One region of the Aneurinibacillus baijiui genome, then DNA from elsewhere that is predicted to be linked to it. Evidence: riboswitches for the same ligand, from Rfam matches in the RefSeq annotation. Region 1 holds a riboswitch; each other region holds the start of a gene.
The links. A riboswitch is a leader RNA that binds a small molecule or an ion and turns the genes downstream of it on or off. The one in region 1 is predicted to bind S-adenosylmethionine.
Positions count from the first base shown of each region.

Region 2: linked by a shared signal. The riboswitch ahead of AB3351_RS14575 (sodium:solute symporter family protein) and the one ahead of AB3351_RS03930 (MetQ/NlpA family ABC transporter substrate-binding protein) in region 1 are both predicted to bind S-adenosylmethionine.
Region 3: linked by a shared signal. The riboswitch ahead of metX (homoserine O-acetyltransferase MetX) and the one ahead of AB3351_RS03930 (MetQ/NlpA family ABC transporter substrate-binding protein) in region 1 are both predicted to bind S-adenosylmethionine.

Region 1 is NZ_JBFTXJ020000002.1:137,986-149,063, forward strand. Features, by position in the region: gene AB3351_RS03885 (hypothetical protein) at 1-224, shown strand, start outside; gene AB3351_RS03890 (DUF2935 domain-containing protein) at 346-798, shown strand; gene AB3351_RS03895 (flavodoxin) at 987-1,442, shown strand; gene AB3351_RS03900 (DUF3817 domain-containing protein) at 1,896-2,186, shown strand; gene AB3351_RS03905 (trans-sulfuration enzyme family protein) at 2,405-3,586, opposite strand; gene AB3351_RS03910 (DedA family protein) at 3,792-4,394, opposite strand; gene sdaAA (L-serine ammonia-lyase, iron-sulfur-dependent, subunit alpha) at 4,475-5,359, opposite strand; gene sdaAB (L-serine ammonia-lyase, iron-sulfur-dependent subunit beta) at 5,386-6,051, opposite strand; gene AB3351_RS03925 (ACT domain-containing protein) at 6,070-6,624, opposite strand; SAM riboswitch class I at 6,869-6,981, shown strand; gene AB3351_RS03930 (MetQ/NlpA family ABC transporter substrate-binding protein) at 7,096-7,929, shown strand; gene AB3351_RS03935 (methyl-accepting chemotaxis protein) at 8,083-10,197, shown strand; gene AB3351_RS03940 (WG repeat-containing protein) at 10,318-11,078, shown strand, end outside.
Region 2 is NZ_JBFTXJ020000007.1:116,718-127,795, forward strand. Features, by position in the region: gene AB3351_RS14545 (peptide ABC transporter substrate-binding protein) at 1-418, opposite strand, end outside; gene AB3351_RS14550 (ABC transporter ATP-binding protein) at 457-1,476, opposite strand; gene AB3351_RS14555 (ABC transporter permease) at 1,483-2,400, opposite strand; gene AB3351_RS14560 (ABC transporter permease) at 2,402-3,334, opposite strand; gene AB3351_RS14565 (DUF3870 domain-containing protein) at 3,510-3,842, opposite strand; gene AB3351_RS14570 (serine hydrolase domain-containing protein) at 4,014-5,156, opposite strand; SAM riboswitch class I at 5,333-5,435, shown strand; gene AB3351_RS14575 (sodium:solute symporter family protein) at 5,564-7,195, shown strand; gene AB3351_RS14580 (OsmC family protein) at 7,232-7,699, shown strand; gene AB3351_RS14585 (immune inhibitor A domain-containing protein) at 7,748-10,069, opposite strand; gene AB3351_RS14590 (NCS2 family permease) at 10,294-11,078, opposite strand, start outside.
Region 3 is NZ_JBFTXJ020000014.1:8,985-20,062, reverse strand. Features, by position in the region: gene sdhA (succinate dehydrogenase flavoprotein subunit) at 1-1,738, opposite strand, end outside; gene AB3351_RS19590 (succinate dehydrogenase cytochrome b558 subunit) at 1,750-2,400, opposite strand; gene metX (homoserine O-acetyltransferase MetX) at 2,718-3,824, opposite strand; SAM riboswitch class I at 3,954-4,068, opposite strand; gene AB3351_RS19580 (biotin transporter BioY) at 4,215-4,790, shown strand; gene AB3351_RS19575 (aspartate kinase) at 4,846-6,087, opposite strand; lysine riboswitch at 6,276-6,465, opposite strand; gene uvrC (excinuclease ABC subunit UvrC) at 6,544-8,340, opposite strand; gene trxA (thioredoxin) at 8,515-8,832, opposite strand; gene AB3351_RS19560 (electron transfer flavoprotein subunit alpha/FixB family protein) at 9,057-10,022, opposite strand; gene AB3351_RS19555 (electron transfer flavoprotein subunit beta/FixA family protein) at 10,043-10,807, opposite strand; gene AB3351_RS19550 (enoyl-CoA hydratase) at 10,903-11,078, opposite strand, start outside.

The DNA.
Region 1 (11,078 bases):
TTACGATAATTGAAGGCCTGCTTATTGCGGCTATTGTGGTATATGTGATCTCTTATAGCAGCGGCAGCTTATATCTAGCCGTATATACCGCAATGGCTGTGTTCATTATTGGGATAGCAGGAATTGTAATTACACTAATGAAGCAGAAATATATGTTGGCAATCCGTAATTTTGGTGCCATCGTCGCTTTGTTTGTTCACATTATGTTTTTTTGGAAGATATAGTGTATACGAAGACCGGATGCTGTGCAGGCATCCGGTTTTTTTGTGTACACTCACTCTTTACCGATTAGTAGCATACATACAGTAGGGTGGGCTAATTTTTATGAAGAGAGGGGATCGTAGGATGCAGTTTTATTATGGGGAGAAAATGCCGTTACGGATTTTGGATGAAGGGGAATTCTGGAAAAGGCAAGAGGCAGAGCATACGGAAGTTATCCGCGCGCTGGTTCCTACGCTTGAAGAACCCTTTGTGCAGGCGCTTGCCGCATGGGAACAGGCATTATCGCAGACAGAAGCGACGTTTGTCCGGTATATTGAGCAGGTTGTACGACTCGAGCATAAGGTCAGTCCGGAATTATATCAGGAGATCCTGCAACTGGTTCGCTTTGCGCTAGAGCAAAGTCGGCAGTTTGTTCTACTGTTAAATCAACTGGGGGAAGAGAGCCAGGCCCTAAAGAGCAATCCTACTGCGATTACTGTGCTTAACCATATTCGGCGTGAATCTGAATACTTTATCGGAATTGCAGAAGCACTGCTTGCCTCTGCCGTAAGAGTAGAACCATCTGCCACTGAGTAAAAAGTTCAAACCATCAATAAAAAACTCTTCATTCGCTCAGTTATTATACTGTAGGGTGAAGAGTTTTATAGTTGACAATGATTCTCATTTTCTTTATCATAATATATGATAATGATTATCATTATTGATTTTATTATATGTAACTACGCAAAGTACAAATACATACTAAAAAAGCGGGAGGAAGTCTTATGGCAAAAGTGTTGCTGATCTATGCAAGCATGTCGGGAAATACAGAAACCATCGCAAATCTGGTAGAGGAAGGGATGCAGCTCTCGGGTATGGATGTTGTCAAGAAGGAAGTATTCGATGCCCGGACTGATGAAATAGCTAACTACGATGGTGTTGTATTAGGGGCGTATACATGGGGAGATGGAGAACTTCCAGATGAGTTCCTTGATTTTTATGACGATCTGTCAGAGCTTGATCTGACGGGGAAGACGCTGGCCGTATTCGGTTCCGGTGATACGTCCTATCCGATTTTTTGTGGTGCGGTAGATGTGCTTGAGGCACTTATTGCGGGCCAGGGAGGCACTTTGGCAGCGGAAGGATTAAAGATTGAATTCGATCCGAGCGGTGAAGATATTGAGCGGTGCAAATCGTTCGGACGCCAGATCGCTGAAGCCATCGGAGTGAAGCAAGCGTAAAGTATGGAGGAGTGCCTGATGACCGAAAAACAGCCTTATAACTCTGTTACAACCTTAGCAGGTGACCATATTGAGGAATTCAGTAGATGTCCTCGACGATTTTATCTTGCGCGGACACAAAAGCGGCCTAGATTTTCTCTAACATGGAAACAAGCAGTTCAACGGATGGTGCGTCAGGTGATCCGCCATTACTTCCAGTTTCCGGTGCAGGCGCGTTGTGTAGCGAGTATACTTACGTTAATTGATACATACTGGGTCAAGCGTCCGTATCATACTTCGGTCTGTTACGGGCGTTTTTGCGTCCAATTTCTATAGATCGTGCGAAAGAAAATGAACGTATTTTGAACAAAACACTATTTCTCACATGTTTATCTTGTTTTGGTTTATAGTATAGGAGAGTGAAGTGCAAAATAGTAATATATTGAATATGGATGATTTTTGGAGGTGCAGACATTGTTACGAACGCCCATTGGACGTTTACGTGTGATCGGATTGGTTGAAGGTATTTCCTTTCTTCTCCTTCTTGGCATTGCTATGCCGTTGAAGTATTTTGCTGACATTCCTATATTTGTGACTATCGTGGGTGCCTTGCACGGTATTTTATTTGTGCTCTATATTGCTTCTGTTGCTGAAGTATGGTCGAAGCTGCGCTGGTCAATTGGACGGGTTATAGGTGCTCTTGTCGCATCCATTATCCCCTTTGGTACGTTCGTGCTTGACGCACGCCTGCGCCAAGAAGAATAAAGACATTAGAAAATGCAAGGGATAAGGCGTAAAGCCTTATCCCTTTTCTGCGTGAACAGACAAAATGCGATAACAGGCAATAACAATCGTGTCATCGTCGCATTGCAAAGTGAGCGCCATTCGATCATTCGAGGATAGGACATAGCCAGTGCTAGATCTCTCTCCTGAGGGAGAGGCATATATAACGGTGACGGTTTTACCGACGTAATCATCAAGATTCATAATAGGAAATGCAGTCCTTTCTCTAGATCTTCTATGATATCCTCCGCTTCCTCAATTCCAACAGATAGGCGAAGCAGCCCCATAGAAATGCCCAGTGCCTGCTGCCGCTCTTTTGACAGCGAACGGTGTGAAGTCTTAAGCGGGTGAGACAATGTGGTTGCTACACCGGCAAGCGAGGGAGCGATTGTGATGAACTGCAGCGCATGAAAAAACGCATCCAATTTTTTGATGTCATCCGTAACGCGAAAGCTCATCATAGCTCCGCTTCCATGCAGACCGATCCTACGGGCGACCGCCGCCGTTTCGTGCGTGAGAAGAGAAGGGTGGTAGACGGTTTGAATGGCTGGATGAGAATCCAGATAGGCGGCTACCTTTTCCGCGTTGGCTAAATGCTGCCGCATACGAAGGGCAAAAGTTTTCATTCCTCGCTGAGCCAACCACGCTTCAAACGGTCCCAGACTGCATCCGGTGAGTACCATGCGCTGCCGTGTAACCTCAATGATATCGCTTGGGCCTACGACAACACCGGCAGTTACGTCATTATGCCCGTTTAAATATTTGGTGGCGCTGTGGACGACAAGATCCGCTCCCATTGGTAGCGGTTGTACGACATAAGGAGAAGTAAATGTATTGTCTACAACCAGCTTCGCGCCATGTCGGTGTGCGATGTCTGCGACCATGGGTATATCGATGACACTGATGAGGGGATTGGTGATGACTTCTGTCAGAAGTAGACGGGTCGCACTCGTCATTGCCTGTTCAATGGATGCCGCAGAATGAAACGAAGCAAAAGTTATGCTAGTCCCAAGGCGGGTTAGTTCCGTTTCGAGAAGCGAGGCGGTTGCACCATAGATCTCATCTGAGCAGAGGATATGATCTCCGGCCTTGACGAAAGTTAAGATAGCGCAAAGGATGGCAGCCATGCCGGAAGATGTGGCAACACCGGCTTCTGCACCTTCGAGCACAGCAGCTGCTTGTTCGAAGGCGGCTGTATTCGGATTGCCATTTCGCGAGTATAGATAACTATCATTCTGCCCCTCAAAATAGCTCTCTAAGTGGGTGAGATCACGAAATGTAAAAACAGAAGTCTGATAAATGGGCATCGATTCAGAATCGTTCGACACCGGAAGACGTGCGCTTGCATGAACCGCATGTGTGGTCATATGCTTCGATTTCAAGACGAAGACTCCTTTCGGCAATAAAATAAATACGATCAAGCAGGTTATGTAATGATATAGAGTAACCTTAACAAAAAAAACATACAGGTTGTACATGGAAATTGAAAGGGATGTATACGTGCGCTGTGGATATAATCAAAAGCCAGCCCACGGCTCTTGATGAAAAAGAGTCGGGGCTGGCTTCTGAGGGTTGAGAAGAGCTGTGTTATCTCTCAAGGTTGTACGCAGCACGTCTGTTTATGACTAAGACATAGCCGATAAGCAGCAGCAGGACCCCGCCGATGATAAAGGGCGAATATTCCTGCACAGCGGCTGCCGCTTGTTTATAGTGGGGGCCGAAAGCATAGCCTGCGTATACATAGACGGCCGTAATGGGCAGCGTAGCGGCAAAGGTATACACAGAGAATTGCCATACATTCATTTTGGCCATGCCACACGGAATTGAAATCAACGTGCGGACACCGGGAAGAAAGCGGGCAAAGAAAGCAACGCCCGGCCCGTACTTATGAAAAAAGCGATCGGCCTTTTCCACCTGCTGCTCGCGGATGAAAAGATATTTCCCATACCGCAGGATGAAGGGGCGCCCGCCATAACGTCCGACAGCGTACAGCGTAAGTGGGCCAAGGGTGCCGCCGATAGTTCCTGCCAGCACGGCAAGCCAATAATTCATCTCTCCCTGATAAACCCAGTATCCGGCCAAGGGCAGTACGAGTTCGGCCGGAACGAATTCGAATGTTAATGCCAGCATCAATCCAAAATACGAAAGTCCTTTTAGGATTTCTACAAAGGCAAGAATAAGCTCCGTCATTGTAGACTCCTTTCCGAGGTTGTAAGTGGTGTCGTTTTCCTTATACGGTTATATGCTGGCAAGGTTTCAAGAATATTGTCTTACTTGGTGTTCTCTCCAAAGATTTTTCGTTCCAGCTCGCGTCCGGTCGGTGTAGCGGCAAGCCCGCCGAGCGCTGTTTCTTTTAACGTATTCGGCATTGCGCAGCCGATGCGGTACATCGCTTCAATGACCTCATCTGTTGGAATCGCACTTTTGATTCCTGCAAGCGCCATATCAGCCGCGACCATAGCGTTAGAAGCTCCCATGGCATTTCGCTTCACGCAGGGAACCTCCACTAGACCTGCTACCGGATCACAGACCAGACCCAGCATGTTTTTAAGCGCGATCGCCACAGCTTGTGCCGATTGCTCCGGTGAGCCTCCTGCCATTTCTACGATGGCGGCAGCGGCCATGCCGGTTGCAGATCCGACTTCAGCCTGGCATCCACCTGCTGCTCCGGAGATGAATGCGTTATTGGCAATGACAAAGCCGATAGCGCCTGCCGTAAACAAATAGTTGACCATTTGCTCGCGGCTTGCATTAAGCTTCGGGGCTACAGCGAATAGTGTACCCGGGACAATGCCGCAGGCACCAGCCGTCGGTGTGGCGCAGATTGTACCCATCTTGGCATTGACTTCATTCGTCGCCACCGACTTGCTGACAGCATCAAGCAAAAGTGTGCCTGACAGCGGTTTTTTCTCCTGCAGATAAGTCTGCAATAATACCGCATCGCCACCGGTTAGTCCCGTATGTGAGCGATCCGCTTCCTTAATGCCGCGTTGTACGGCTTCTTCCATAACATCTAGATTACGTGTCATCATTGCTAGTACATCTGTGCGGCTTTTGCCGGACATGTCGCATTCTGTCTCGATCATAACCTCGGCAATGGATTTATTCTCAGTGGTGCAGCGCTCCACCAGTTCTGCAATGGTACGAAAAGACATCCTACATCACTTCCTTCTCCATGTTGTTACAGGGCGGGAATGCTAGACACGCGATTAATATGAGGAAGCGCACAGATGTCCTGCTTGATTTCATCTGCTCCAGATTGATCGGTTTCAATAACCATAAGCGCTTCGGCTCCTTTGGATTTGCGTGCCATTTCCATGTACCCGATGTTTAGTTTATGTGCTGCGAGCACCTCTGATACGGAGGCGACCAAGCCGTAGCGGTCTTCATGCCAGACGAGAAGGGTAGGCATATCCCCGGTCAAACGTACGGAAAAGCCGTCAACTTCGGTCAGTTCTACCTTGCCACCGCCGATGGAAATCCCGCACACTTCAAGAGCACGGGTTTTGTCATAAAGAACAAGGCGGGCCGTATTAGGATGATTCGGTATATCATCGGACGTACGGATCGTAATCTCCACATTCAGATCCTTTGCAATAGCCAGCGAATCGGTGATACGCTGATCGAATGTATCGAATCCGAGGATGCCGCCTACAATCGCAATTTCCGTTCCATGGCCTTTGTATGTTTTGGCGAATGAACCGTAAAAGGTAATCTCCGCCTTCGTCGGCTGATTCCCGAACAGATTTCTTGCGATCAGGCCAATCCGGGCTGCGCCGGCTGTATGAGAGCTGGAAGGACCGATCATAACCGGTCCGATAATATCAAATACAGAGCGATACTTCATCGTATAGCCTCCTGTTTTCTAAGCAGAATAATCATCATGTTCTAAAGGACGCAGCGCCACCACGTTTGTAATCTGGGGCAGGCGCGTAATCGTATCCATTACCTCCGCATCGATATGTTCATCGGTTAAGGAGACGAGCAGCGCGTTTTTCCCTTTTTGCTCACGTGATACTTTCATGCTAGAGATATTAATATGATGTGTGGCGAGGATGCGCGACACGTCGCGGATCACGCCAGGGTAATCTATGTGATAGACGAGAATACCGTGTGTACCTGGTACAATTCGGCAGTTGTAGTGATTTATTTTGCTAATAAATACATCTTGATGATCTTTTTCAAGTCTATATTTATTCTTACCCACCTGTAAGACAGCGATTTCATTCGTATACTCTCCTGAGCTGGCTTCAATCTTCATCGCATGTTTATCTGCTTGCCCAAGTAGACCTGTGATAAGATTGCGGGCGATTTCTTCGCGATGCTCATATGTGAGAATATTGAGTGAAGCTTCTGTTATGCCTTGCTCTAGGTGGCGGATCAGCTTGCCCAATTCAACAAGATCGGCATAGTTAACCATGTGCGTCCTCCTCAAAGTTCATGTAGCACTAACAAGATTGTAAGTAAAACACGAACATTATTCAATGGTTAAATGCGCATCGAATAAAACAACGGAAAAATGTTCGTGTTTTGTAGTAGGTGGACCTATAAATTACATGCTGCTATGGTCGGAAAAATAAGAAGAGAAAAAAGTTTCTAAAACATAGTTGACGAATGAGTTTAATAATATTAAGATAAAAAGCAAGCAATTGAATAAACAATGACTCTTATCAAGAGAGGCGGAGGGACTGGCCCGATGAAGCCTCGGCAACCGTACCGGCATATTGCTGTGTAATGGTGCCAATTCCAGCAGAACTGTAGTTCTGAAAGATAAGAGGTCGAACGGACCCTATTGTGTATCCGATGGCCTCTTATCTTAAGAGGCCATTTTTTGTTGGAATTTCGCGATGGGTACATACCAAAGACAAAAAGATGAAAGAGGGGATTCATAATGAAGAAATGGTTGGTGGCACTGCTTGTTGTATTGAGCATTGGACTTTTGGCTGCATGCGGGCAAAAAGAAGAAAAAGCAGCAAATGGAGGGACAGCACAGGAACCGAAGAAAATTAAAGTAGGTGCAAGCGCTGTGCCGCATGCGGAAATCTTAGACCATGTAAAGGAAAAGCTGAAAGAACAGGGCATTGAGATGGAAGTAAAAGTGTTTGATGATTATGTCCTGCCAAATACAGCGCTTGAAGATAAGCAGCTAGATGCGAACTATTTCCAAACGGTTCCGTATATGGAGCAGTTCAATAAAAAGCACGGTACACATATTGCAGCGCTTGATGGTATCCACTTCGAGCCGATGGGTCTCTACCCTGGTAAAGAAAAAGGAGTAGAGCCAAAGCAGGGCGCAGTGATTGCGATTCCGGACGATGTGACAAACAGTGCACGTGCGCTGAAATTGCTTGAAACACAGGGCTGGATTAAACTGACGCCGAATAAAGAGCTTAATAGCATTACAAAACAAGACATTGTCGAAAATCCAAAAAACATCCAGGTAAAAGAAATGCAGGCTGCAATGCTTGCTCGTGCAGTGAATGAAGTAGATTACGCTGTAATCAACGGTAACTATGCAATGGAAGGCGGACTTGCGCCGGATACTGCCATTGCTATGGAGAAAAAGGAGTCCGATGCAGCAAAGCAGCATGCTAATATCATCAGTGTACGTACGGGCGATGAAGGCCGAGAAGATATTAAAAAGCTGATCGAGGTATTAAAATCCGATGATGTGAAGAAATTTATTGAAGAGAAATACAAAGGAGCCGTTGTTCCGGTCTTCTAATAGAAAAGAAAATCAACTAGTTTATGCTTGCTAAGTCCTGATTAATAATAATCAGGACTTTTTTCTTGTGTATCTTGCTTCTTCTTCTTTCTTTTTGTATGATTTTTAGTAAATATAGACTATGTAAATATACTTATATAAGGAGAGGCGATCATGAAGATCCATACGCGTGTTTTTCTTGCTATTCTTGGCATCGTTATTTTAATGTTTGCATCAATCATTGGGACGGTTTCCGTTCTATCAAAGAATAAAGCGGAAGAGGAAGCAAAGAAGATTACCGCATCTTTTGCCAAAGAGCAAGCCAACAGCATCTCGAATGAGTTACAGACACCTCTGAATGCGGCTCACAGTCTTGCCGCTACATTCGAATCTATGGTTAAGACAGGTAATTACTCTCCTGCCACATATGATGTGATATTGAAGAATATGACAGAGAAGCATGGGACATTTCTTGGGACCTGGATTGTTACCGAACCCAATGTGTTTGGCGATAAAACAGTGCAGACTGCATATTCTCAAGCCTATGACAAAACGGGACGCTTTGTATCCTTCTGGGCGCGTAATGGGAATGGGATAGAGCGTGCGGGTGTTGAGAATACGGAAAATATGAAGGAAGGAACACATGATTTTTATATGCTGCCGAAGAAAACGGGGAAAGAAACGATTATGGACCCGTATATGTATGAAATCAACGGCAAGAATGTATTGATGACTTCGTTAATCGTTCCGCTGACTATCAACGATACATTTGTAGGAGTTATTGGGGTGGATTTGTCACTTGATTATTTTCAGGAGATGAATAGCAAGATCAAGCTCTATGATAGCGGATTTGGCGTCATTCTTTCAAATAACGCAACATTTGTGGCGCACCCAACGAAAGAGAATATCGGAAAAAATGTGACAGAGTTAAAAGGTCTGCAAAATGTGGAGCAGCTAAAAAATGCGGTAAAAACAGGTACGGCCTATACTATCCTTGACTATTCACCAACAACGAAAAGCGAACTGTACAAAGTAACTGAACCGATTGCGGTTGGCAGCACAGCTACACCGTGGTCCTATGTTATCGCAGTTCCATTGAATGAAGTGCTTGCTTCGGCCAATGGTATGATGCTGTTGAGTTTAAGTATGGCGCTGATCGGGACAATCATCCTGGCGATTCTTCTGCATTTCATTGTACGTGCCGTAGTGCGGCCGATTACGACCGCTGCTTCCTACTGCAAGCAAATGGCAGATGGGGATTTTACATTCGAAGTGCCTGAGCGGGATCTTGTGCGCAAGGATGAGGTTGGCGAGCTTGCTGTATCGCTTATTGGTATTAAAGAGAATATGAAAGCTATGATCGAGAGAATGAAAGATCATGCAACCACGGTGTCCGCATCGGCGGCACAGCTACAGCGCAGCACCGATCAGGGTGTGCATGCAGCTGATGAGATTGTACGGGCGGTACAGGAGGTTGCCAGCGGCTCAATCGTGCAGGAGCAGAGTGCGGATGAAAGTGCTCGGGCGATGGAAGAAATGGCGCTTGGAATTCAGCGTGTAGCGGAAGCTTCCTCCTCGATTGCAGAGGCGTCTAGCGATATTACGAATCAAGTTCGGACAAGCAACGGCTCTGTGCAGCAGGCAATCAGGCAGATGGAGTCAATTCGCACGGTGACCGATGAGACGGCATCGGCGATTCAGACACTGCAACGAGATTCGGAGGAAGCAGGTGGTATTCTTCAATTGATTACCGAAGTATCGGCACAGACTAATCTGCTCGCATTAAATGCGGCTATCGAAGCGGCTCGAGCTGGTGAGGCGGGCCGGGGATTTGCGGTTGTTGCCGATGAAATTCGAAAGCTGGCTGATCAGACGGGAAGTTCGGCTGCGAAAATACAGGCGCTAATCGAGCAAATCCAATCCAATACGGCTCAAGCGGTGCACTCGATGGAGGAGAGCAAGATGAACGTAGGGGATGGGATTGCGACCATTCATCAGGTTGGCAGCATCTTCGAACAGATCATGACAGCGATTGAGAGCATTACGAGTCAAATCCAAGAGATGTCTGCTGTATCAGAAGAGATGTCTGCAAGCACAGAACAAGTTAGCGCTTCTGTTGAGGAGATGGCACGCATTGCGAAGGAATCTGCTGCTAGTACAAAACAGGTGGCAGCTTCTTCACAAGGACAGTTGGCCAATATGAATGACATGCGGCAGGCCGCTGCATCGCTGTCATCTATGGCACAGGCACTTGAAGTGTTGATTCACGAATTTAAAGTAGTAAAATAAGTGGATAATCTGTACGCCTAGCAGGCACCGGATGAGAAAGCTTCTTCTCATCCGGTGCTTTTTTATTCGGGTCCGCTCATATACTGTAGATGGAGCTTGATGCAGAAGGGAAGTGGGAGAATGCAGCAGGATACACAAATCAAGGCGTTAGTCCGGCGTTATTTGCCCCCGGGTTCTACGCTAGCAATGCTTGATGGGCCTTTGCCAAAACCGGCGGTTGTGCTTGCTGATTTTGCTGGGAGTGGTGCAAAGGAAGTGGCGGCGGGTTATATATGGAGCGGGCATCCATATGTCATGATTTTACGCTACGATAACCATGCCTGGCACAAATCAGCTACAGTAGAAGGCAGCGGATATGCGATTTCTTACCTGGGGGCAGCCAAGATCACAAGTCCATCAAAAAGTGACCTTATTATTGGATGGCAGCGGGGAGCCATATGGTCGGAACTTGTAGTATGTACATACACCGACCAAGGGTGGAAGAAAGTCCCCGGTGATCTATTCTACAGCCAGATTGAAGTAGAGGATATGCCAGGAAAGGAGGGAAGAGATGGGCGCGCTGAAATAGCCTTGTGGCAGCATGATACGGGTAGAGCATATAAGGTAAAGATATATCGCTATCAGGATGGCAAATGGACGCCTGCCACAGATGTCTATCCATACTATTTTAAAAAAGTTGCCGCCTATTATGAGCAAAGAGTACGGGAGGAGCCGAAGGCAGCGTTTTATCGCTATTATCTTGCGGATGCACAGCTTAAAGCCGGCATGCCTGAACAGGCGCTTCTCTCCATTCAGGCTGGTCTCGCACTCTCACCATCGTATCCGCCGCCTGCTGCGTGGCTTGCGTTGAAGAAACAAGCAATGGAGAAGCAGCATACAAG
Region 2 (11,078 bases), on a different contig from region 1:
AAGCGGTTGCCGGATCGATCATTCGCTTCCACGCATATTCAAAGTCTTGTGCAGTCACAGGATCACCGTTCGACCACTTCACACCGTCACGAAGAATAAACGTATATTTCTTTTTATCATCAGATACTTTCCATTCTTTAGCCATCGCAGGTTCCGGATTCTGGTCCTTGCCGAGACGGGTCATCCCTTCCATCAGGTTATTGAGAATGTCATACGAGCGCTGATCGAAGCCGATCGGCGGGTCAAGAGAGGTAGGTTCTTCGATGTTGTTATACATTAGAATTTTGGCTTGCTGTTCCTTCTTGCCTTGGGACGCATCCTGCTGCCCCGGTGCAGCTGTATCGCTTGACGAACATCCTGCTGCAAGCAGTCCGAACGCCATCGTACAGCTAAGCAATACCGTTGAAAGCTTTCTCACACTGAATCCCCCTTTTATATAGAAAAAATTGAACTACCTCATCCAATGGCCTTGTCGGACTGCGGCTGTACTTTTCTCGCACGCGGATCCGTAAGCCAACAAGCTACCTGATGACGCTCTCGTACAACTGTCGTCTCGGGCTGATATTTCCCGCAGACTTCAAGCGCATGCTCACATCGGGCGGCGAACGAACAGCCGATTGGTGGAGCAAATAAATCCGGCGGTGTACCAGGAATGGAGCGAAGCGGCACTTCTCGATCCGAGTCAAGCCGCGGCATCGAATCAAGCAGTCCTCTTGTATACGGATGCTGCGGATTGTAGAAAATATCCCGCACCGGACCGGATTCCACTACCTGGCCTGCATACATTACATTGACGCGATGAGCGATCTTTGCCACGACACCAAGATCATGTGTAATAAGGATGATCGAGACGCCGGTTTGCTCCTGCAGACGTTTAAACAAGTCAATAATTTGCGCTTGAATCGTTACGTCGAGCGCTGTCGTCGGCTCGTCAGCGATCAGAATCTTCGGGCGGCATACAAAAGCAATCGCAATCATAATTCGCTGCCTCATGCCGCCGCTAAATTCATGAAGGTACTGCTTAAGCCGACGCTCGGGATTTGCGATTCCCACCAGCTTCAGCGTCTCGATGGCTTGGGTTTTTGCCTGCTGACGCGACACTTTCTGGTGGCGGATGATGCCCTCCATGATCTGCTCACCAATCGTAATCGTTGGATTGAGCGCCGTCATCGAATCCTGAAAGATCATCGAAAGCTGTGATCCCCGCAGCTCGCGCATCTGCTTCTCACTCATCCGCACCAAATCCCTGCCTTCAAACAGGATGCGTCCATCCGTAATGCGGCCGATATGTTCGGGAATCAGCCGCATCACGCTTCGCGCGGTTACACTCTTCCCACAGCCTGATTCGCCGACAACAGCAAGCGTCTCCCCTCTGTTAATCGCAAAGCTTACACCACGGACAGCTTTCACTTCTCCGCCATGGGTTTGAAACGAAACACGGAGGTTCTCCACTTCTAGCAATGCTTCCTTCTCCATCGTGCGTCATCTCCTCTGTTTCGGATCGAATGCATCCTGCAATCCATCACCAAGCATATTAAAAGCAAGCATAGTAACCGAAATAAAAAATGCCGGGAAGAACAGGCGCCACCAATGACCGGATAGAATGGTTGGAAGCGCATCATTGGCCATCACACCCCAACTTGCAAGCGGCGGCTGTACTCCCAATCCGAGAAAGCTTAGGAATGCTTCCGCAAAAATGGCGGATGGAACGGTAAAGGTAAGCTGTACGATAATAATGCCAAGCGTATTCGGCAATAGATGCCGCCGGATGATGTACCACGGCTTTGCCCCCATGGTCCGAGCAGCTAGTACGTACTCTGAATTCTTTAGCTGTAGCACCTGCCCCCGAACCAGCCGCGCCATGCTAAGCCATCCGGTGGCGCTTAGCGCAATAATAATTGTCAGAAGTCCCGGCCCCATGACCACCATAAGAAGAATGACAATGAGCAGGTACGGAACCCCGTATAAGATATCGACAATACGCATCATGATATTGTCTGCTCTGCCACCTAGATAACCGGAGATTCCTCCATAAATAATGCCGATAAAAAAATCAATCAACGCGGCCATTACGCCAATAAAGAGGGAGATTTTAGCCCCGAATAAAATCCGGGCATATACATCTCGGCCTAAATCATCCGTGCCAAACCAATGTTCAGCGGAAGGAGCCTGATTCCCCTGCAAAAGCGACTGCTTCGAGTAGCTCTGATCGGTCAGCAGCGGACCGAAGATAGCAAGTGCGGAGACGAGCAGGATGACGACGAGTCCAAGCATTGCCAATTTGTTTTTACGCAGGCGCAGCCATGCATCCTGCCAATAGGTCAGCCGTGGACGCACCATTGCCTCGGCCGCTCCCGTATCCTTTTTCATCGGGACGAATAAATCATTGGGTACCGCCATACTACCCCTCCTTCCTATGCAGCTTAATCCGCGGATCGATGATGCCGTATACTACATCGACAAGGAACATCAAGAATACAAGCAGCGCACTATAGAAGACCGTCGTTCCCATAATCACCGCATAATCGCGGTTATTAATGCCATCGACGAAATACTTACCCATGCCAGGAATTGCAAAAATCTTCTCAATTACAAAGCTGCCTGTCAAAACATTGGCGAGCAAAGCGCCTAAAAGCGTTACGACCGGAAGCACTGCATTGCGCAGCGCATGCTTAAATATGATCACGGCAGGCGATAATCCTTTTGCCCTTGCTGTCTCAATATAATCTTGATTCAACACTTCAATCATATTGGCCCGTGTCATCCGGGCAATTAGCGCAAGAGGTCCTGTTGCCAGCGCTAGCGCAGGAAGCACCATATGCTTCCATGTTCCCCATGAGGCGACAGGCAGCAGCTTCCACTCAACTGCCACATATTTAATTAATAGCGTGGCGACAATAAAGTTCGGCACCGCTATACCGATAACCGCAAAGACCATCGCCATATAATCAATCAGTTTGTTATGCCGCAATGCGGCCACGGTACCAAGTGCCACCCCGGATATAATGGCAAAACCAAGCGCAAACATCCCTAATTGGAAGGAGACAGGGAAACCTCGTTCAATCATGTTGTTAACGGTATCCGGATAATGCTTAATCGATGGCCCTAAGTCCAGCATGACAAGCGACTTCAAATACAGCACATATTGGACGCCAAGCGGCTTATCTAGGTTATAGTGCGCCATCATGTTCTGCAGAACAATCTCATTCGTCTCCTGTCCATCCCGCTGGAACGGCGAGCCGGGAACCATATGCATCAAGAAAAATGTCGCCGTAACAATAAGCCACAACGTAATGATCATGGAGATGAATCTCCGCAGCAAAAACGACCCCATTTCCTCACCTCCGCTATTCACTCTGAATGAAATTCTCAATACAAAAAACCCAGCAAATGAAAAGCACCGCGACGTCTATCGCACTCATCATCTGCTGGGTTTTATTTACGTGTATGTATGCATACGGATAAATAAAGCAGCGCCTACTATTCAGTTGTACAGATATGCATCACTCTTACGATACAGACTCTGTATTCGTCTTAATTGCTTTATACTTCTTCTGCGCATCCTTATAAGCCACAATTAATGCCTTCTGTGATGAACCGTGATAACGGCGGCGAATCTCACCTGCCATCGCTTCTGTCTCCCATATCGTGCGCCCTACAAAGATTGAGCGCACAAAATCAGATGTAAGCGGAATGGTAGATGAACAGCCCGCGTCAATAATCTTATCGCTGCGGCAATCAATCACCAGCCCAATAAAAAACGCATTATACTGCTGGGTGATCGGATTGTTAATCGACGATTGCGCATCGCCTACGATATAGATAGAATCGGCATCATACAGCACAGAAGTCCTCATTTCTCCGCTATACGGCCAGGCTCCCCGGGATGTCCAAAGGAACGCTTCAGACGACCGGCTTCCTGCATAGCGGCGACTAGTTCTAGGCTTAATTTTAACAGAAAATAATGTATTTTGTAAATAATACAATTCGGATTATTTGTCTATATTTTCTTTCTATTTGGTATACAGTGTTCGACAGATTTCTTCTTCCGCCGTAAAAAAAGCCCCGCCTTTTCGCTGGATAAGTCCATTCATAAGATAAATCACACCTCGTTTTGCCTCCTTGTCAAAATACATACCAGAGAGAAGCCCGTATGCATCTCCTGCATGTCCGATGAGCAATCGATTCGGCACCAGATCTTCCGTAATATGAAAGTTCAATCCCGATTTGCAAAAGAAACGATCCGCTGAATGACCGCTCCACTGCACACTATGCATCTGCTTGCATGTTCCCTGCTGCAAGATACGTACACCATTCCATGCGCCGTCATGCAGATGCGCCAGCATGAACCTGCTCAAATCGGACGCATGCGTACGCACACCGCCCTGCGGTCCGAAGATGGAACCGTTTGTTCCGGGTACATAGCGGCTGTAATCAATGCTCGCTGGCTTAATACCCCGGTACTCATCCATACTCGCATGGAATGCTTTCTTCTCTTCATCGTATTCATACAAGACCGCAATCCTGTCCATCTGCTGGTAATCCTGAATCGCGAAGCTTGTATCCTTCATGCCAAGCGGTGTAAAAATATGTTGTTGGCAATACAGATCAAAGCGCTGGCCTGATTGTTTTTCTATAATGGTTGCAAGAATGATAGCGCCCAGATTCGAATATTCGAACCGCCCGTTATCTTCCGGCGGGTACGCCCCCCAGAGATCTTCCGTATAATAACGCCCTTGCGGGAGTAAAAGCTCTCGTAGGTCCAACATAGGCGGGTTCTCACTTCGGGAAGCGATTACAAAATCAACATACACATCCTGTAAACTAGATGTATGCGTCATCAATTGTCGCAGCGTAACAGGGTGTTCAGGATAGCCAGGATTACGCAGCTTATATCCTACATACTCTCCCACCTCCCTATCAAGATCGCATAAGCCTTGCTCAACAAGCTGCATGAGCGCGGTTGCGGTGATTGTCTTGGAAATCGATGCTGCCCGAAACACCGTATCATGCGTTACCGGTATTCGTCGGTCGTAATCCGCCCATCCATAGCTGCCACGCCAGCATATATCCTGCCCTTGCACTACAGCCGCAGATAGGCCGATTACTTGATGGGCAGCCATAATTTCTTTTATCCGTGCATCCACTCGCTTCATCTCCACCTTTCTTTTCCCAATAAAAATATGAGATGCTCCTAAGCTAGCACCTATTCAACCTATAAATTACCATATTATTTGATGCTCAGAGAAAGTAATTTTCAAAAAACAAATTCCTTATTGACATATCGGAATAATACATTTATGATTAGACACAACTTCATATCCACGATCATTTCTTATCCAGAGAGACTGAGGGATCTGGCCCAATGACGTCTCAGCAACCTGTCTTATACAAGGTGCTACCTCCAGCAGAAGCTTTATTCTGGCAGATAAGAGGAACGAATGCATGCAACCATCCTCTTCTCTTGTGAGAAGAGGATTTTTTATTGTCGAGAAGCAGTGCATGGAACTCTTATCAACGTTAAACCAAGTAAACCTATATACAAAAAAGGAGTGTGAACACAATGACAACGGTTGGATATTGGTTTGTGTCTTTAGCTGTCGCCTATACGGTTCTTCTTATTTCCATCGGCCGAATTGCCCGTAGAAAAGCAGCCGGCGGCAGCGGATATTTCGTAGGCGGCAGGAATTTTACTACACTATTCGTAGCAGTATGTATTACAGGCTTATTCTCAGGGTCTTCTTTCATCTCTATTATTGAGCTCTCTTATCTCAAAGGGGTATCTGCCGTGTGGTACGGTGTAGCTGAAACGCTGCAAGTACTGCTCATCGCTACACTACTGATCGCCCCTTTCCGTAAAAAACTTATCATTACTGTATCCGGATTGATCGGTGATCACTTTGGCCGCAAAGCACGGGCGCTTGGCGGTGCCATTACCGCTTTTGCCTTCCCGATGTGGTCGGTAGCCACAGCGTTAGCCTTCGCTTCGGCGCTCCATGTATTTACCGGTATTTCCTTACTCGTTTCGGTAGCACTGACAGCTGTATTGCTGTTTGCATATCTGCAATTTGGCGGTATGTGGGCCATCGGCTACACACAGCTACTGAATACGATCGTCTTCTATATTATGCTTGTCATCGGCTTTGCGGCTGTACTTATTTATCCGGGAATTGACGGACTTAAGGAATTTGCGGCAGCCAAACCGCACATGTACTCTCCTGCGGGTGCAGGCATTCAGACGATTGTAGCCTGGTTCGGTACGTTTCTCGTCAACGTCGTATTAGCACAAGCAGCATTCCAGATGGCACTATCATGCCGTACACCAGAAGAAGGGAAACGCGGCCTATTATGGGCAGCCGTTCTTGGCATCCCGCTCATCATCGGAGCGGTTGTCTTTGGCTTGGCAGCAGCAAGCGTGATTCCAGATGAGACGCGTGGGTTGATTGCCATTCCACAGTATTTGATGCAGGCCCTGCCGGCACCGCTCGTCGCTTTATTCTTCCTCGGCTTCTGGGCTTGTGCGTTGAGCTGGGGCGCACCCTGCCAGTTCTCTGGGGCCACAAGCCTTGGCAAAGACGTCGGGGAAGCCATCCATCCAGGACAGAGCGAGCAGACATACATCCGCTATACGAAATGGTCTCTGGCAGCCCTTACGGTACTAATGGTCATCTTCGCCTCACTGCGGGCCGAGCAATCCGCATGGTGGAACGTTCTTGCCTGGGTCACACGCAATTCCGCAACATTCGCACCCGTCGTTGCAGCGCTGTTCTGGCCGCTCGCTACACGACGTGCTGTACTTGCATCTATGGCAGCAGGTACATTCACCGGTCTGCTCTGGTATTATTTGAGCGGCTGGCAGATTAGCAGCTTTTTCTTGAACACACACCCTGTATGGCCGGGCATGATCGCCAATATGCTAACACTCATACTCATAACGATTGCAGAGAATAGCGGCCGCATCACCTGGAACCTGCACACGTCACGCAGCGCACTTGGCAGGATATGCCTCGCTACAGGTATTGTATTCGTAGGAATAATCAGCTTTGCTTTTTCCTGGCTCTATCAAACAGGATTATTGGGATTGTGCCTGTTTATCGTAGTAATTAGCGCCTTCTTCACGCTGATGACATTCACATCCGCTAAAGATCCGGAAGCAATGTATACACAAGAAGTTAAAAAGGCTTCGGCACAATAACCAAGTCTAGTAATAGAAGTAAGGAGGAATTATATAATGACAACAACCAAAGAAAACGACGCAACAAAAGAGATTCGAAAAGTACGCGCCCAAACAGAATGGGTACATGGTTTTGAAACGGTACAGCATATACGTGACTTCGCCTTCACCATCGACGAGCCGGAGAAAATCGGCGGTACAAACAAAGGGCCGACTCCGCTCGAATATGTGCTCGGTGCTTATAACGGCTGTCTGCAAGTTGTCATTGAGACGATTGCCCGTGAACTTGGCGTGCATATTGTAGCAATCTCCTTATACAGCGAAGGTACAGTAGATCGGCGCGGTATGTTCGGAACAGCCGATGTCTCTCCTCATTTTCAACAGATTCGCACTACTATAGAAATAGAGGCAGCAGGCAAGGAAAAACTCGAAGAACTCAAGAAAAAGCTGTACCAACGATGCCCGATGTACAACTTAATCAAAGACGCAGGCATTGAACAGGAAATCATTTGGAAAGTCAAATAAGAAAAGGGGGCCGGATCATACATCGCGGCTCCCCTTTTCTTATCCAAACTACTTAAATAATCTTATTGATCCTGCTGAGTTGTCTTTCGCCTCTCCCGTCACTTCGAATTTCAAGCCATGCTGCGGGATCAGACGCCCCGCATCCGGGATGGACGAGTCAAGATACGATTGTGCATCATTAAATGTTCTAACCCCTGCAAACCCTGGTGAAACAATCGTACCCCAGCGAGCGCTTGTATACTCCCAAGCAGGTGCTTTATCGAAGGAGAAAGCGGCATCCGCAATCTGATAACGCGTTGAATTTGCCGTCGTCTTCTGGCCATCCGCATTGAAATACAACACATTATGAGCATGCGAATCCACTACTCCGAGGAAACCTTCTCCCGGATGTGCACCTACCCAATTGTCTGTATGACTCTCATCTGCATACCAGACCAATAGACCCGTATTGTATTTAGCTCCACGTGCATAGGCCAGCGCCCTGTCAGCTCCGGCATAGTTACGCCACTCCAACAAATAATAATTCTTAGCAAGACTCTTACCGTTCGAGCGGACAAAACCATCCAATTCAAACTTCGGTGCTTCTTCGGCATCATCACTGAACACCACCTGTTCGTCCACTGTCAATACCGCACGATCCAGCAGGAATCCGTTTAATGCCAACCCACCATCTGTTATATAGTTAAAGCGCAGTTTTACTTTTTGGCCTGCATAAGCACTAAGATCAATCGTCTCATCAACCCAACCATGCGTATCGTCATCGTATGCCGCGAGGTTGGTCCATGTCTGTCCACCATCCGTACTGGCATCAATATACAAGTAATCATAGCCCGTCTCGATCTGTCGGTACGCTTTGTATTCAAATACTGCCGTCTTCGCATCAACCAGATCGAATTCCGGTGAATACATTGCCGTATTCAAATCATCTCCCTTTGTACTAAAGTACGAATACGCTCCTTCAAACGGCGCTACTCCCTGCACTTCTTTATCCGGTACATTTACCTTTATCATACCTGGCCGCTTTGATTTGGTTACGCTTTGATCAATAACCGTCCTCAAGCCCCGTGAGGTGATATCTTCAGCATCTACTTCCTTTATGTTAGCCCAGTTGCCGCCCATCGTTGTTTGAAAGAATAGCTTATTCTGTGGGCTGAAGCTTGTCGGTGCCGTACCCGCGATCTTACCTGCCCAGCTTCCTCCACTCATAATTGACCAGACGCCCACCGGCTCACCCTGTCCGCTATACTGCGTATCATATTCATCAGGAAGACCTAGATCATGACCGAACTCATGTGCAAATACGCCGGTCGCTCCATCTTCCGGTTCAATCGTATAATCGTATGCCGCCATCTGTCCGCCCCAATTCGGACTGTTCGATATCGTATTCGGCACTGCATATACTCCGTCAAGCGTCCAACGATGCGACCAGATTGCATCATCGCCAAGCTGGCCTCCGCCGGCCTCTTGTCCCGTTCCGGCATGAATAATCATTAGATGATCAATTAGCCCGTCCGGTTCATTCAGATTTCCGTCTCCATCCAGATCATATTGGTCAAAACGATCATACTCAGCTAGATTAATACCGCTTGCTACCGCTGCATTGAGCGCATCTTTTACCAAATCACGCGGACCCTTTGGCTCTAAATTATCCTGCCCGCGGCTCGGATCATCATCGCCATACTCCTTGGCCATACCTGGCACAGTTAACCATTCAGACACCGTACCATCTACGGTATAACTTCCTCCTGACTGCTCTTGGTAGTACTGCTTAAGCGTCTGAACCTTAGAGCCGTCAAACAAGGTAAATTCTTTATCCCCAAACAGCATCTCCTGATAGTGCTGACGGCTGAAGTCATCAGCATACATATAGCCCGGCTCCTGTTCCACGCTGTTATGTTTAAAATCAGGGAACTCTGCCAGAAGCACCAATACCTTATCCTGACGTACAGGTCCGCTGTATCCCGCTTTTTTAGCAGGCGTCACATTGGAGCCATCATGCTTCATTTTTTCTTGTTTATTCATTTTGTCTTTAAACTTATTTTTTTGCTTGGTAAGAAACTTTTTGGCTTTCTTGTCCATTTCCGTGACGGTTGTATGCGGCTGCTTTGCTTTACTTCCCGCCTTCTTTTGTATGTACGCTCGAACCGTGCGATTTATCTCTGCCTGTGAAGCTTGCGGTGAGATGATTCCTCTTTTTTGCAGCCCTTTTGCCAGCCTGTCCTCGTTTATTATCGCAAAATCAATGGCAGGCTGTGCGACTCCCTGAATAACCGCCTCCACCTGCTTCGCCTGCGCGCTAAATGAAGTCGTGCTGAGCAGTGAACCAGCCAGCATAAGCGATAATACACAGCCAATCGTTTTTCGTTTCATTGTAAGCGTACTCCCCTTCTCTTTTCCATTTCTAATTTTCAGTAAACTAATACTACATAGATTTCTACAAAAGAGAAATAGGTCTAGTAAATTACTTTCATTTTTGTTTTTTTCCTTCCTAGGTACGCATAACTAGGAATTTGTTGGAAAATGGAGCTGTTTTCTTAAAATAAAAACACAGCCGCCTATAAAAGCAGCTGTGTTCTCAAACTTATTATTCTTAATTATACGTAAGCAAAATAAGCGATAAAGATAACCGCTAAACCGTACATAATCGGATGAACGTCACGGCCCCGTTTTAATGCCAGCATCGTAATCGGATATAGAATAAAACCAAGCGCAATGCCAGTTGCAACGCTGAACGTGAGCGGCATCATAATGATGGTGACAAAGGCAGGAATCATAATATCGAGACGGTTCCAATTAATATGGCGGATTTCAGACGCCATCATTGCGCCAACAATAATCAATGCCGGTGCCGTCACTTCCGATGTGACAACAGAAAGAATCGGCGAGAAGAACAGAGCCAGTGTAAAGCAAGCCGCGATAACAACCGATGTAAAGCCGGTTCGGCCGCCTACCGCAATGCCTGCTGATGACTCGATAAATGAAGCCGTCGTAGACGTACCAAGCACAGAGCCGATCACAGATGCAGAGGAATCGGCAAGCAGCGCACGTCCCGCATTCGGAATTTGATTATCCTTAATAATACCGGCCTGACTCGCTACCGCAATCAGCGTACCTGCCGTATCGAAGAAGCCCACGAACAGAAACGTAAAGATAACCGCTAAAAGCTCCGGCGTAAATACATCCGGCAGGTGCTCGAACGCGACGCCAAATGTCGGCGCAAGACTTGGGATGGTTCCCACAACGTTAGAAGGAACATCAATCAGGCCAAAAATCATACCTACAATTGTAGAGATGATCATCCCGTAAAAAATACCGCCCTGTACATTTCTGATTAACAATACCATGGTAACGATGAATCCGAACAGCGCAAGCAGTGTCG
Region 3 (11,078 bases), on a different contig from region 1:
CACGTTTACGAGGCTTAATCAGTGAAACGTCGATATCTTCATAGGAAATCTTCGGTCCGTTTGTCGCAGGATCGAAATTCGCCATCGTTGTTTTCATGAAGCTGTCATCATCACGTTCTGGGAAGTCCGGCTTGTAGTGAGCACCACGGCTTTCGTTACGGTTCAATGCACCAAGCGTAATAACACGGGCAAGATTCAGCATGTTCCACAGCTGACGCGTGAAGGAAGCGCCTGCGTTGCTCCACTTGGATGTATCATTGATGTTGATGTTCTGATAACGCTCCATAAGCTCCTGGATCTTCTCATCTGTCTTCTGCAGCTTATCATTATAGCGAACAACCGTTACATTGTCCGTCATCCACTCACCGAGTTCACGATGCAGCTTGTACGCATTCTCTGTACCGCTTGTCATGTTCGTGATACGGTCGTACTTTTCTTGATCCTTCTTCACCTGTGCATCGAATACGCCAGCAGACACATCTTCCGCTGATTTGTTCAAGCCGTTGATATATTCGATTGCTTTTGGTCCGGCTACCATACCACCGAATACCGCAGATAGCAGAGAGTTCGCACCTAAACGGTTGGCACCATGTTGTGAATAATCACATTCACCGGCAGCAAACAGACCCGGAATGTTTGTCATTTGATTATAATCAACCCACAGTCCACCCATTGAGTAGTGAACAGCAGGGAAGATCTTCATCGGAACTTTACGTGGGTCATCCCCAACGAATTTCTCATAGATCTCAATGATACCGCCCAGCTTGATGTCCAGCTCATGCGGATCTTTATGAGAAAGGTCAAGATAAACCATGTTCTCGCCGTTGACTCCGAGCTTCATGTTAACACAAACATCGAAGATCTCACGCGTTGCGATATCACGCGGCACAAGGTTACCATATGCCGGGTATTTCTCTTCAAGGAAGTACCAAGGCTTACCATCTTTATATGTCCATACACGACCGCCTTCACCACGTGCTGATTCAGACATCAAGCGCAGCTTGTCATCCCCAGGAATCGCTGTTGGGTGAATTTGAATGAATTCTCCATTCGCATACGTTGCGCCTTGCTGGTATACGGCTGAAGCGGCTGTTGCTGTATTAATTACGGAGTTTGTAGACTTACCGAAGATGATTCCAGGACCACCGGTTGCAAGAATAACAGCATCCGCTTTAAAGGATTGAATCTCCATCGAACGCAGGTTTTGTGCAGTAATACCACGGCACACACCGTCTGTTTCATCAACAACAGCAGATAGGAATTCCCAACCTTCATATTTTGTAACCAATCCGTTTACTTCCCAACGGCGCACTTGCTCATCCAATGCGTACAGAAGCTGTTGTCCTGTTGTTGCACCGGAGAATGCTGTACGGTGATGCTGCGTCCCCCCAAAACGACGGAAGTCAATTAAGCCCTCCGGCGTACGGTTAAACATAACACCCATACGGTCAAACATATAAATAATTCCAGGCGCCGCATCACACATTGCTTTTACCGGCGGCTGATTTGCGAGGAAGTCCCCGCCATATACTGTATCGTCAAAGTGGATCCATGGAGAATCCCCTTCACCTTTTGTATTTACTGCTCCATTAATACCGCCCTGCGCACAAACAGAGTGAGAGCGTTTTACAGGAACAAGAGAAAACAACTCAACAGGGTGGCCGGCTTCTGCAGCTTTAATTGTGGCCATCAAGCCTGCCAAACCGCCGCCAACTACGATAATTTTACCTTTACTCATGCTCAAACCCCCTATTTTTGGATTGCTTGTGCTACATCAACAGGATTTGCAAAGGAGAACAGAGCCAACAATCCCATCGCCGACATCAACACGAATACAACCATTGTAACATACGTAGAAATACGCTGTGCACGAGGACCTACCGTGATGCCCCAGCTTACGGCGAAGCTCCACAGGCCGTTTGCAAAGTGGAACGTTGCAGAAAGCAAGCCAATAACATAGAAAGCTAGCATGAACGGATTCGCCAGAATATCATTCATTAGAGTAAAGAGGCCTGTCGCTTCTACATTTCCAATTACCATTTGCATTTTTGTTTCCCATACGTGCCATGTAATAAAGATCAATGTGATAACACCGGTTACACGCTGCAGCATGAACAGTACGTTACGGAAGTAACCATAGTTGTTCACGTTGTTTTTCGCTTGGAATGCAACATACAACCCATAAATACCATGATACAGAATGGGTAAGAAAATAAAGAGAATTTCAATCAAAGCCAGGAATGGAATTCCTTCCATAATTTCAACACGCTCAAGAAAAGCTTCTTCGCCGCGCGTTGCATAGAAGTTCGTAAATAAGTGAACGAACAAAAATCCCCCGATTGGTACAACCCCTAGCAGGGAATGTAGTTTACGGTTAAAAAAGTGACGGTGATTCAGCATTGCACAGACTCCCCCTTTCACAAGGTTACGTTTCAGATTTTCTAGTTTGACACTTTTTTCACAAAAATAATCAATTTCTCTCCGACTTCTTCATCTACGTACGTGAAGATTCCCTACCACTCTCTCGTCTCTCTAGAAATTCCCCCTTTGCTCACTCCATTCCACATGCATGACATGAAGAAAAGCTTCCCGAGGAAGCCTTAAAATAAATGAAGACTTTGTGACAGATTCATTTTACTCCGTATGGAAGGTAGCGTCAAGAAAAGCAGCGGACAAATTGTCGAAATACGCCGATAATCTGTGGACAATCTTTATAATTATCTCGGGGCAGCAGACGGAGCGAAAATATTAGCCGCATGTTTCTCAATAAACCGTTCAACTAACGGACCAATTTTTACAAATTCGACAAGAAAGCCGTCATGGCCATAGATGGATTCGACAAAATGATAATCCACATCCTTACCAAGTGCTCGCATAAGATCGACAATCTCCTCCTGATGGTCGGCAGGATACAATAAATCTTTTGAAATTGCTACAGATAGAACCTTAGCTTCAATTCTCTCAAGTGCAGCCTTAATCCCGCCTCGTCCTCGACCAATATCGTGCGAATCCATTGCCTTTAGCAAATACAGATAGCTATTGGCATCGAATCGCGTGACCAGCTTCTGCCCCTGATAGCGCAAATAGCTTTCAATGTTAAAGGTGGAATCGAACTGCATTACATCGCGTTCATCCTTTAACCGTCGGCCAAATCGATACTCAAATAAATCAGCAGTACGATACGTGATCATGCCAAGCATCCGGGCTATGGATAATCCATTTACAGGCCCTTTTTCCGGATAATAGCTGCCGTTTTTCCACTCGGGATCGGATAGAATCGCCTGTCTTCCTACATCATTATAAGCAATCGCTACAGCTGACAAGCGTGCGGATGTCGCAATTGGCAGGACAAGATGCATCATTTCCGGATACATCACCGCCCACTCATATACCTGCATGCCGCCCATGGAACCGCCCACCACAGCAAAGAGCTTCTCAATTCCTAATTGCTCAATCAACATATACTGCAGCTTCACCATATCCCGAATCGTCACAACCGGAAAAGCAGCACCATACGGCTCTCCCGTCTCCGGGTTCGAAGAGGCGGGACCCGTTGTACCTGCACAGCCTCCCAGCACGTTTGACGTGATTACAAAATATTTATTCGTATCAACGTATCGTCCGGGGCCAATCAGTCCTTCCCACCATCCTGGGGTCTCTTCATCTCCCACCGCATATGCATCACCGGTAAGCGCGTGACACACCAAAATCGCATTGGTCTTCTCCTCATTTAGCGTCCCGCTCGCCTCATAAGCAATCTCAACCTGCTTGAGTGTAGCTCCACACTCCAACGTTATTTCATCTATAACCATCTTCTGTATCATGCGCTTATTCACTCCTTTCTAGCAGGAAGTCAGAAGAATCCCTCTTCCCTTCCTCTTAGCGTTTATCTTCATGTCATGAAAAAAACGCCGCTTCCTATAAGGAAGAGGCGTTTATATGGCGCATACCTCCCCTTATCTTCCAGAACGAAACATATCGTTCTGCTGGAGTTAGCACCTTATCCGCGCAAACGCGCGGGGTTGCCGGGCTTCATCGGGCCAGTCCCTCCGCCTCTCTTGATAAGAGCTATCATAAAATTGTATTCCGACTTTCTACGAGTTAGTTCAATACTACGGTTTTTACTGACTAATGTCAATATTGACAAAAAGGACATCCGCTTTGTAAACTTATATTATGTATTAGGTTAACAAATTATCACGAAGGAGCAACCTATGAACATTGAAAGTAGAAAAATGTTAATTTTATCGGCCTTATTCTGTGCGATCATCGCCGTCTTCGCACAAATTTCTATCTCATTCATTCCGCAAGTTCCATTCACCCTGCAGAATTTTGCCATTGCGCTAGCCCCCATTATTCTCGGTCGCCGCTATGGTACAATCGCCGTTCTGCTCTATCTACTGCTCGGAGCCATTGGGGCTCCGGTATTTGCCCAATTCTCAGGTGGGATGGGCATTCTCATCGGCAAAACAGGTGGCTATTTGCTCGGATACGTTGTAGCGGTTTTTGTTATGGGAACAATCTTTAAGGGTAAGGATATCACATTTACCCGCGCATTTGTTGCTAATCTTATCGGCTTACTAATTATTTATGCGTTCGGTGTTACCCAGCTTAAGCTCGTCTTGAGTCTATCGTGGGGCCAGGCATTCACATTCGGAATGGGACTGTTCGTTATTCCTGACCTGGTAAAAGTGGCGGCCGCTTCTTACCTGGGAATCCTCATCCGCCACCGACTTGACGCAGCAGGTCTCCTGCCTGCTTCTGTGCGCAATAATCGAAGCGTCGCGTAAGTACTGAAAAAAGGACAAGCCCATGCCGTTTTTATCTGGCATGGGCTTGCTTTTTTTATCCTCCGTATACAACAGCAGTCTCTTTGACATCTAACCCAAACGATGTATGCAGACTCTGTACAGCATCCTCTATTCTTTCCACTGGAATAATGCTAGAGACCTTAATTTCCGAAGTAGATACCATCTTGATCTCAATTCCTTGTTCCGCAAGGCAGGTGAACATCTGAGCAGCTACCCCTGGGTTTGTAATCATACCTGCGCCTACGATAGATACCTTAGCAAGTTCCTCCTCTGCCATCGCATAGCCAAATTGCAGCGCTTCGCGATGCTTCAGCAATACATCGAGTGTTTTCTTTACTTCATCTCCGCTTACCGAAAATGACACATTTGTCGTATTCGCTTCATACGCACTCTGTACAATAACATCGACATTAATATGTTCCTCAGCCAACACCGCAAAGAGCTTAGCCATGGCCTCCACTCTTGACGGCAGATCAGCTACCGTAATTTTGGCGACATTTTTATCATGAGCGATGCCGCTCACTGCAAGTCCTTGTTCCATATTCGCTTCCTCCTCTATCATCGTTCCTTCTGCCTCAGTGAAACTCGATCGAACCGTTACACTTACTTGATGCTGCTTCGCGCACTCCACCGCACGTGGATGCAGAACACCTGCACCAAGCGTCGCAAGCTCTAGCATCTCATCATGTGAGATGCTCACAAGCCTTCTGGCAAGAGGAACCATACGCGGGTCTGCCGTATAGACTCCGTCCACATCCGTATATATTTCACACTTTTTTCCATCAAGTGCCGCAGCTAATGCAACCGCGGTCGTATCAGAACCGCCGCGCCCAAGCGTCATAATCTCTCCATGCGCCGAAACTCCTTGAAACCCGGCTACTACCACCACGTTTCCCTTATTCAATGCTTCTATGATGAATGCGGTATCAATCCGATCAATACGAGCCTTCATATGTATATCTTCTGTCATGATTCCTGCTTGCCATCCGGTCATAGATACAGCAGCCTGGCCTTGTTCTTGAAGTGCCATCGTCAATAATGCGATCGATACCTGCTCCCCGGTTGTAAGCAGCATGTCCATCTCACGCGGATGTGGCTCATCCGTAATCTGCTTCGCCATATCCACTAAGACATCGGTCGATTTTCCCATTGCTGATACTACCACAACCACTTGATGGCCCTTCTGCACCGTTGATATGACACGCTGGGCTACTGCTTGAATTCGTTCGATTGTGCCGACGGATGTACCGCCAAATTTTTGTACAATTATGCTCACTTTGTGTACCCTCCTCAAATTAAGATAATATTCTTCTCTTCATTATCAGAGTACTCCGCACACATATGAGGGTTAGAGAACGCAATGCCGGATCAATAAAAAAGACAACAGCAAGGCATAGGCCAAAGCGGTTGTCTGTAGATTCTCAAGAAATATAATGACAGCGAACGCTCACTTCCCTACTCCCTGTGCGAGATAGTACTCCACCGGCTATCTGGGACGATGATCCGGTGACAGTTCTGCATTTGTTCAATGCAGACCCAACAGCAGACGTTGAGATCCGTTCTGCCATTTCGGCGAATTCCCCTTTCTCCCGCTTTCCCTGGATTCTCATTCCTCCAGCGGAATACTTATGGTTTTCGCGCCTCTACCTCACCCTATTTAAGTGAGGCGTTATTTGCTTACTATTCAATTTCTGTATATGGTACCATATGTTAATAATCTTGACAATTACTTTTATTCGGCTTGTTCGGCTGTTCCCTCTTTTGTCTCCTGTAAGTATTCTAAAATCTGACGGGCCAGCTTATCACCGATACCAAGGTTACGATACTCCTCCACGGTCGCTTCTCGCATGCGCTTGATCGAACCAAAATGCTTAAGCAAAAGCTTCTTACGCTTCTCTCCGATACCCGGAATATCATCGAGCTTTGAGTGGAACATCGTCTTACCGCGCGTAGTACGGTGGAATGTGATCGCAAAGCGGTGCACCTCATCCTGAATTCGCTGCAGCAGATAGAATTCATTGCTATCCCTCTTTAACTCAACAGGGATAGGCGGATCACCTACCAGCAACTGAGCGGTACGATGCCGTTCATCTTTAGCCAATCCGCATACCGGGATAAAAAGACCGAGTTCATTCTCCAATACATCCACAGCAGCAGAGATCTGCCCTTTGCCTCCGTCGATTACAATCAAATTTGGCAGGTCCAATCCTTCCTTCAGCACACGGGTATACCGGCGGCGGACAACCTCTTTCATCGTGCCGTAATCATTGGGGCCGATAACCGTTTTGACTTTATATTTACGATACTCTTTCTTATCCGGCTTACCATCAGTAAATACGATCATCGCCGAAACCGGATCAACCCCTTGAATATTCGAGTTATCAAACGCCTCAATCCGCTTCGGATACCCGATGCCGAGCACATCGCCTAGCTTCTGCACCGCCTGTATAGTACGGGCTTCATCCCGTGACATCAGCGCAAACTTCTCCTCAAGTGCAATGCGCGCATTTTCCTGCGCCATATCCACAAGTTGTTTTTTTGGACCGCGCTGCGGAATAAGAACCTTGGTACCAAGCGCCTCTTCAAGCCCATCTATCCCTTCACTTGTCGGAAGCAGCACTTCTTTTGGCCTGACGTGGTCCTTTAGATAGAATTGGACAACATAGGAAACGAAATCTTCATGCTTTTCACCATAGAACGGAAAAGAACCTACGTTACGCTCAATCATTTTACCCTGACGAATATGGAAAACCTGTACACTCATCCATCCTTTATCGACATGGTAGCCCCAGGCATCCCGATCAACATTGTCACTAAACGTAACCTTCTGCTTTTCCATAATGGCTTCAATGTATTGAATCTGGTCACGCAGTTCCTTAGCACGCTCGAATTCAAGATTCTCTGCCGCTTCTTCCATTTGCTGCTTTAGCGTCTTCTTGATCTCTCCATAATTCCCGCTGAAGAATCGGCTGATTTCCTCGATCATGGCATCATACTGCTGCGTTTCTACTTCGTATTCACACGGGGCTACGCACTGCCCCAGATGATAGTAAAGACAGACGTTTTTCGGCATATTCTTGCACTTGCGCAGCGGATACAGCCGATCTAAGAGCTTCTTTGTCTCCTGCGCGGCTCCTGCGTTGGCATACGGACCAAAATACTTGGCGCCATCCTTCACCACTTTACGCGTAATCTCCAGACGCGGGTGCGCCTCATTTGTAATCTTGATGTATGGATATGTTTTATCGTCTTTTAACAATACGTTATAGCGTGGGTCATGCTTTTTAATTAAGTTGCACTCTAGCAAAAGTGCCTCAACCGGTGAAGATGTGACAATGTATTCGAAATCAGCGATCTCCTGTACAAGCCGCTGCGTTTTTCCATCATGGCTGCCTGTAAAATAAGAACGAACACGGTTTTTTAATACTTTAGCTTTGCCTACGTAAATAATGGTACCGGCAGCATTTTTCATTAAGTAACAACCTGGCTTATCCGGTAACAGGCTCAGCTTTTCTTTCAATGCATCCATCCTGCTTCCCCTTCCTTCCTCATCAAAAACAGGTGCAAAAAGCGAGTCCACCTTATCATATCATACATAGAAGACTCGCTTTTTCCATCTGTTTCTTCCAACCATATTACAGGATAGAATGAATAAATCCTCCGATTGAATTAACCGGAGGATTTATAATATCGCACACGCTACTTACAGATGCTTGTTAATAGCGCTCAGTAGGCTTTCTTTCGGTTGGAAGCCGATAATTTTATCAACAACCTGACCGTCTTTCACCAGCATCAACGTCGGAATGCTCATTACGCCAAAGCGCTGTGCAGATTCAGGATTCTCATCGACATTAACTTTTGCGATCTTAACTTTGCTGCCAATCTCGCTGTCGATCTCTTCAAGAACCGGTGCGATCATCTTACAAGGTCCGCACCAAGGAGCCCAGAAGTCCACCAGCACAGTGCCGCCATTTTCTACTTCGTTTTGAAACGAGTTGTCTGTTACATTTACGATTGCCATATGTAACTTCCTCCTTTTATCTCCATTCATACTTAACATGCCTGTATTTTGTTTGTAGTATACACTATCCGTATACCAGTAACAGTATATCATCCTTACCTCAAAATATCTACTGGTGAAACACTTCTAGGTATTTTTGCTTTCTTTCGCTGCTGCATTACAAGCCTACAGCAAAAAAAGCAGCGTCATTCATTGACGCTGCCTCAGTAAGAAATAACCGGTAATTATACCAGTACTTTCTTGAATTCTTCGGTAAGAAGCGGCACGACTTCAAACAAATCGCCTACAATACCATAGTCAGCTACCTGGAAGATCGGTGCTTCCGGGTCTTTGTTAATCGCTACAATAATTTTTGAACTGGACATTCCAGCCAAGTGTTGGATTGCGCCAGAGATACCTGCTGCGATGTACAGGTCCGGAGTAACAACCTTACCTGTTTGACCGATTTGCAGGGAGTAATCGCAGTATTCGGCGTCGCATGCACCACGGGATGCACCAACCGCACCGCCCAGCACATCAGCAAGCTCCTGCAGCGGTTTAAAGCCGTCTACTGATTTTACGCCGCGTCCGCCAGAGATAACAACTTTAGCCTCGGACAGATCGACACCACCGGCTGTTTTACGTACCACATCTTTTACAATCGTACGCAGGTCTTTAATATCTGCGTTTACATCAACTTTTTCTGCGGAACCGCCTGTTTCTTCGGCCGCGATATTATTTGGACGCACCGTTGCGAACACAATACCATCTACAACTTTTTTCTTCTCGAATGCTTTTCCTGCATAGATTGGGCGCGTGAACACTACATCATCGCCAGCAACCTCAACATCAATTACGTCAGACACTAGGCCGAGGCCAAGGCGAGCCGCAATGCGCGGAGCCAAATCCTTTCCAATAGCTGTATGCGGCATAAGAATCGCTTCAGGCTGCGCCTCTTCAACCACCTGACGCAGCGCTTGGAAATATGCATCCGTCGTATACGTATCAAGCTCTTGCTTGGCTACCACATATACTTTGCTTGCGCCGTATTTGCCAAGCTCGTCTACATAATTTGCCGCGTCGCTGCCGAATACGACTGCACTTACTTCGCCGCCAGCCGCAATGCGCTGCCCTGCTGTTAAAGCCTCAAAAGATACATTACGCAAACTTCCGTCTCTTGCTTCTGCCACTACAAGTACTTTTTTGCTCATATCGCTCGTCCTCCTTAACCTTAAATGACTTTCGCTTCGTTGCGAAGAAGTTGTACTAATTCTTTTACTTGATCTTGTACTTCGCCGTTTAAGATGCGGCCCGCTTCCTTCTTCGGCGGCAGATACGTTTCCACCACTTCTGTCTTCGCGGCAACGTCTCCTTCAATAGTGAGATCATCTACTGTCAGACGCTCCATCGGTTTCTTCTTCGCTTTCATGATGCCTGGCAGAGAAGGATAACGAGGTTCATTTAAGCCCTGCTGTGCTGTAACCAATACAGGAAGGGATACTTCGATAACTTCTACATCCCCTTCTACGTCACGCTCAATCGTTGCTTTGCCGCCATCCACATCAAGCTTTGTAATCGTCGTTACCTGTGCAATGTTCAGCTCTTCTGCCAAACGAGGCCCTACCTGACCGGAACCATTGTCAACGGCCATATTTCCACCAAGGATAATATCGAATTCACGGTCTTTAATCACAGCCGCGAGAATTTTTGCAATGCTGTATTCATCCGTAGTAATATCTTCATCATCTACGATAACCGCTTTATCTGCGCCCATCGCAAGCGCAGTACGCAGAGAACTCTCCGCACGATCCGGACCAACAGTAATAACGGTCACTTCTCCACCGTGCTCGTCACGCAGCTTAATCGCTTCTTCCACCGCATACTCATCGTACGGGTTGATGATGAATTCTACGCCATCTTCACTAATGTTTCCGTTCTCGAGAACGATTTTTTCTTCTGTGTCAAACGTTTGCTTCAAGCATACAAGAATGTTCATATATATCCTCCTTTAGCTTCTGCAATAATGTATTAAAAGGTTCGATGCGATGCCAAAACAAACAGCGGCATAGACTTCGAACGGTACTCGCTGTGTTATTTGTCGGTAAACTGAGCCTTACGCTTTTCAATAAACGCGTTGACGCCCTCTTTCATATCTTCTGATGTGAACAGTTCGCCAAATAAGGCGGCTTCCTTATCCATGCCGCTTTCCTGACCGGCTAGAATACCGTGTGTAACCGCTTCAAGTGAAGCCCGAATGGAAACCGCAC